2 linked regions of the Bernardetia sp. MNP-M8 genome follow. The protein of the gene in region 1 interacts with the protein of each later gene in a pairwise test. Links are inferred from orthologs where the notes say so. Each region holds a gene or a part of one and is shown in the gene's direction. Other genes may lie near its edges.

Region 1 (3,072 bases):
ATCGATTTTATATTTATCAAAACGTTCTTTTATTTCCTCTAAAGTATAATATGTATATTCAGGAGCAGTTTCTTTAGTAACAATTTGTGCTTTTAGATCAGCCAGAATAAAGAAATTAGTCAAAACAAATAAACTCAATATAAGCACTAAACGTAATTTTATTTTTTTTGTAGTTTTCATAATTTAAAGATAGTTTTGTAGATACTCTGCAATGTTTTTGTTGTAAGTAAGTTATAAATTTAAGCTAAGCCAATAGTATAACAAATTTTAATTCTGTAAAATAGATAGCAATAACTTCTTACTCAATAATCAAATTATTCAAATTTCATTCTCAATTTATACAATTTATGAAAAATTTAATTTTAGTTCTTTTAATTTTGTCGTCTTTTAGTTGTGCAAATACTAAAAACGGCAATTCTAATCAAGATTCAACTACCAAGCTAAAACAGAGTACACCCATGAATTACAAAGAGTTAGCAAAACAAAAGTTTCAAATTACTGACAAAACTGAACAAGTATTTGAATGTATAGAAAATGAAGACAAAACTTTTTCACTTTGTAAAGTAATTAAAGAAGGCACAACTATGCAACCTAGAAATTCAATTCAATTCGCTGTTTATGATATGAAGACAAATGAAATGGTCTATGAAGGAGGTGTAGATGGTGGCAGTGTTGAGTGGTACGATAGCCAACGTTTGGAAATCTATCAACAACCAGGAATTCCTATGGAAGGAATGACTAGAGAGGATATGATACAAATTTATGATGTTGTAGAAAAAACACAAAAACGAAAAAGTGAAGTTGAGAAAAAGTAAAAAATCAACTTTATGTCTTTTTATCTTTGGAAACAAATAATTCTTGATACTTTAAGAAAATAGCTTTAAATTCGTTTTGTGATAGAATAAAGAAAAAATACTTCAAAAGATTTTCAAACGCTTATACTAAAGTGTTTTATATACTATGGAAATAAATACAGTTAGTAAAAAAATATTTACAGGCGACAAAATCATTTGGGGAGTTGTTTTCCTTTTGGTTATTATCAGTGTTTTGGTAGTTTATAGTGCTACTGGAGCAATTGCCTTTAAAAGAATGGATGGAAATACAGAGTATTACCTCTTTAAACATGGCGTTCTTTTATTTATGGCTCTAATTATTATGTGGGTGTGTCATCGGATAGATTACCGTTATTATTCTCGGCTTTCTCGTCTAGCTTTGCTTATTTCTGTGCCTCTTTTGATTCTGACGTGGCTTTTCGGAACTACAATCAATGAAGCAAGTCGTGTAATTACAATACCTTTCATCAATCAATCTTTTCAAACTTCAGATTTTGCTACCCTTGCCTTGATTGCCAATGTAGCCAGTATGCTCTCTAAACGCCAACAGAGTATTAGAGAATTTCAGCGTTCGACGTTGCCAATTATTTTTTGGTCTGGACTTATCTGTGGTTTGATTGCTCTGTCAAACTTTTCTTCGGCTGTTTTGCTTTTTGCTACTTGTCTTTTGATTATGTTTATCGGACGTGTGCCTGTTCGTTATTTGGTAATGACTATCATAATTGGTGCAGTCGTCGGAATGGTTGCCTTGAAGTTAGGGCAACGCTCTGGAACAGCAGTTTCTCGTATGAAGGCATTTTTTGATACTGAACAAGTTACTTTTCAAGAAGAACAATCGTATATAGCTGTTGCAACTGGAGGTTTTGTAGGAAAAGGCGTCGGAAATAGTCAGCAAAGGAATTTTCTTCCACACCCTTATTCTGATTTTATTTATGCCATCATTATTGAAGAATACGGACTTCTTGGTGGAGTAATCGTTTTAGGTTTGTATCTCATTTTACTCTATCGGGGAATGGTAGCCATGGCAAAATCTGAGCGAGCCTTTGGAGGACTTTTATCGGCAGGGTTGAGTTTTAGTTTGGTAGTTCAGGCACTTGTACACATGGGAGTAGTAGTCGGACTTGTACCTGTTACAGGACTTCCTTTGCCCCTTTTGAGTATGGGTGGAACATCTTTATTTTTTACAGGAATTTCTTTAGGAATTATATTAAGTGTAAGTAGAGGAGAATTAGAACAAGCTGAAAAAGAAGTTATTTCTCCTGCCACTACTGGAAATAATTACCGTAGAATTGTTCATACTATTGAATAAAGTATAATTTTTATAACCAAACCATGTCAGAAAAGAAAAATAGTCTTCCTAAAGCTGCTTTTTTTTGGAGTGGTGGAAAAGATTCTGCCTATTGTCTTCAAAAGGTTCTACAAGAAAAAAAATATGAAGTAGTTTATCTTATCACTACACTTAGTTTGCAATATAAAAGAATTACGATGCACGGTGTAAAAGAAGAATTACTAGAAAAACAAGCCGAAAAAATCGGAATTCCTTTATTAAAATTCTTTCTATCAGAGGGAACAAATAACGAATATGAGGAAAAAATGAACGAAGTTCTGAATCAATTGAAAAAAGAAGGAATAGAAACAGTTGTGTTTGGAGATATTTTTTTAGAAGATTTGAGAGAATATAGACAAAACCAACTTAAAGAAACTGGAATAAAAGCAGTTTTTCCTCTTTGGAAAATGGATACCACTTTTTTAGTAAATGATTTTATCAACCAAGGTTTTGAGTCAGTTACGTGCTGTGTTAGTGATGCTTTTTTAGATGAATCTTTTGTAGGAGAAAAAATTAATACAGCATTTTTACAAAAACTTCCCAAACAAGTAGATGCCTGTGGCGAAAATGGAGAGTTTCATTCATTTTGTACTTCTGCACCTTATTTTTCTGAAAAAATAGAAATTAAAGTAGGCGAAAAATTATACAAACCTCTTTCTATAAAAACAAATTCAAATTGCGATTTGCCAAGTGAGAATCAAGTAAAGGGATTTTGGTTTGCTGAATTAGAATTAGTTTAGCAATCTATTAAAAACAGGGTTAAAACCATGTTCAATTCAAAAACACTGTTTTTATTCTTTCAAAAATTTATTGTAAATTATCAATTGGACAGGTTGAGGTAATATTCCTAATCAAAAAATGACCAGAAAAGTGATTGATATTTTACATTAAAACAAAAAATCAATGCCAATT
Region 2 (3,201 bases), 860 kb from region 1 along the record:
CTTACAAAAATATTTTCATTAAATAAATAACGTATTACACTGGTAACTGGTAACTGATAACTGTTTACTGGTAACTGAAAAGACTATGGCAAAAATTCAAAATACATTCAAACATATTGAGGAAGAAAAAGAAATCAAAATTCCTACAAAAAGAGGTTTTTGGAGAAATCTAGCTGAGTGGGATTTTACCGTTGACCAAGATTTTTTGTTTCGAATTATGCCTTATGTTTTATATGTTTCTTTTTTCGGAATTATTTATATTGCAAATCGTCATTATACAGAACGAGTAGTTAGAGAAGTTACACAGCTTCGCCAAGAAGTAGAAGAATATCAAATTGATTATCATGCTTTACAAACTCGTTATGTGTATGATAGCAGAAGACAAGTAGTAGCTAAAAAAGCCGAACGACTAGGCTTAAAAGAAAGAGAAAAACCATTAGTAAGAATATCGGAATAACCAATTACGAATTGTCAATTACGAATTACGATAAACTACTATTTCTATACTAAATCCAGTAGTCGTAATTTTTAATTCATAGTTCATAATTCGTAATCCGTAATTCGTAATTCGTAATTGATTTATGGCAAAAACAGGAATAAGAAAATATATACTCGCTCGTGTCCGAATCGCTTTTTTAGTGGTTGCATTGATTGCCCTTGTGATTGTTTATAAAATGATGAACATTCAGATAGTAGAGGGAGAAAAATGGAGCAGCAAAGCAAGAGGAGTAGAGATGCGTGATGTACAACCGACTAGAGGAAGTATTTTGGCAGATGATGGCAGTCTTTTGGCTACTTCTTTGCCTTTTTATCGTGTTGCTATCGACCCAACAGTAGCAGATAGCAGCATTTTTGAAGGTGGAATTGATTCTTTAGGAATTCTGTTATCCAAATTTTATAAAGAAGAAAAACCTAGCTATTACGTAAATATTTTAAGAGAATATCGTAAAAACAAAAAGAAATATTATGTAATTAGTAAAGAATTAATTGATCACGAAAACTATAAAAAACTATCTCAATTTCCTATTTTCAGAGAAGGAAGAAACAAAGGAGGCGTTATTTATGAACAAACTGATAGACGTTTTTTACCTTTTGGAGAGCTTGCTAGACGTACTATTGGCTTTGTAACCGAAGAAGACACAACACAGTCTTTGAATGGTAGAGGTTTAGAGTATAGTTTTAATAGTGAATTACAAGGAATTGCTGGTGAAGCATTGTACGAACTTATTGCAGGTGGTTTTTGGAAACCTGTCGATGACATGTCACAAGTCAGACCCAAACCTGGGATTGATATTCAGACTACGATTGATATAAATTTACAAGATACAGTTCATCAAATTCTACAAAACGCCCTTCGTCAGTATAAAGCTGACTACGGTTCTATTATTTTGATGGAAGTAACAACTGGACAAATAAAAGCCCTTGTCAATTTAGGAATAAATTCAAATGGTTCGTATGTAGAAAACAATAATTATGCTGTCGGAGATATGGGACTTGCCGAACCTGGATCGACATTTAAGTTGATGTCTATGGCTGCTCTTTTTGAAGATGAAGAAATTCCTATTTCATTATCAGATAGTGTACAGACAGGCGATGGTGTTCATAAATATTTTGATGATGCCATTATGCGTGATGTTTCTGCACTTGGAAAACTGAGTGTTCAAGAAGTTTTTGAAAAATCTTCTAATGTTGGAATGTCGCTTTTAGTATGGAAATATTTTCGTAAAAATCCTGAAAAATATGTTGAGTATCTCAAAAAATTTGGTCTTAATCGTCCGTTAGGTTTTCAAATGGCTGGCGAAGCGCAACCTTATATCAAATCTCCTTCCGATTCTTCGTGGAGTGGAAGTACGCTTCCTTGGATGTCTATTGGTTACGAACTCAAATTATCTCCTCTTCAAACACTTGCTTTTTACAACATGATTGCAAATAATGGAGTAATGGTTGAGCCAATTATTGTTAGCCAGACACGCCAAGCAGGAAAAACACTAACCAGTTTTGAAGCTAAAGTTTTAAATCAACAAACTATTTCAGAAAAAACTGTCAAGATTTTACAAACCATGCTTCGTGGAGCAGTAGAAAGAGGAACAGCTAAAAAAATTGATACAAAAATCTATCAAATTGCAGGAAAAACAGGAACTGCCGAAAAAGTCAGAAATGGAGAATATACAGAAGATCATTATACTTCTTTTGCTGGTTATTTTCCTGCTGATAATCCAAAATATTCGTGTATTGTAGTTATTGACGACCCAAAAACAGACAAACGTTATGCTGCCGAAATTGCAGCCCCTGTTTTTCGTAAGGTTTCAGATGTTGTTTATCAGCGTTATTTACACAAACCACTTTCAGAAGTTGAGCCAACAGCAATGGATAGTTTGCACATGCGTTTGCCTTATATTCGTGCTGGTTATCGTCCAGATTTGGATTTGGTATGTTCTCAATTAGGAATCAAAACAGAAAACCAAACGGTTCAGCAATGGGTAAAAACTAAAGTAGCAACTGATACGGTTATGTGGATAGACAATCAAGCTGCTACAAGTCTTGTTCCTGATGTGCGTGGAATGCGCCTTCGTGATGCACTTTATTTATTGGAAAATCTAGGAATGAAAGTCGCCTTTGAAGGAAAAGGAAGAATAATTACGCAATCTTTTAACCCTAATATAGCCATACCAAAAGGCAAAACTATTTATTTGAAGTTGAAGGAGTGATTTTGGGGAAATGGAGAATGGAATGAAAAATTATATTATTTGACTTTATATTTCTTGATTCCTGCTTCTACTCCTTCTTTTAAGTAAGTTAATAAAGTAATTTTTTCTTGTTCTGTTTCTTTCATTGAATTTTCTATCATATTAATTGCAAGTCTTGACTGCTTAGAAATAGCTTTATCTAAAATGCTTATTATTCTTTTAGTGAGTTTATCATTTTTTATACTAATTTTTGCTATTTCATATCCTAATACTTCTGTTGCCACTTGGTCATGTTCTTTATCTAGTTCTTCTCCTTCTTTTGAGTATAAATAATAATATTCATCCCAAATCAAACTCTCTTCCATCCATGGATAATGAAGCAAAATAGAGTTTATATCTTCAGCATCCTTAATTCTTTTTTCAGGTCTATCATCAAAAGCAATTAACTTTAATAAAATGATAGCAGGTGGTAAACAAACTTTTAATTTCTCATTTTCTATCTCAAATTCACTTA

What was found.
Region 2: the proteins of V9L04_RS14775 (region 1) and V9L04_RS11435 interact in binary tests that used the Escherichia coli proteins (3 or more experiments, as listed by UniProt). The link is inferred for Bernardetia sp. MNP-M8 from one-to-one orthologs.

The regions. Positions count from the first base shown.
Region 1 is NZ_CP147012.1:3,643,588-3,646,659, forward strand. The notes cover bases 235-3,051. They hold V9L04_RS14775 (FtsW/RodA/SpoVE family cell cycle protein), read left to right. Parts: upstream 235-960; coding sequence 961-2,142; downstream 2,143-3,051. Other genes in these bases: V9L04_RS14770 (hypothetical protein), read left to right, coding at 348-815; V9L04_RS14780 (diphthine--ammonia ligase), read left to right, coding at 2,166-2,900. In the rest of the region: V9L04_RS14765 (hypothetical protein), read right to left, coding at 1-180; V9L04_RS14785 (SRPBCC family protein), read left to right, coding at 3,064-3,072.
Region 2 is NZ_CP147012.1:2,781,844-2,785,044, reverse strand. What follows is about bases 199-3,144. They hold V9L04_RS11435 (penicillin-binding protein), read left to right. Parts: upstream 199-581; coding sequence 582-2,708; downstream 2,709-3,144. Other genes in these bases: V9L04_RS11430 (hypothetical protein), read right to left, coding at 2,744-3,144; V9L04_RS11440 (FtsL-like putative cell division protein), read left to right, coding at 199-457. Also shown: more of V9L04_RS11440, read left to right, coding at 86-198; more of V9L04_RS11430, read right to left, coding at 3,145-3,201. UniProt on the Escherichia coli protein: Essential cell division protein that catalyzes cross-linking of the peptidoglycan cell wall at the division septum. Required for localization of FtsN.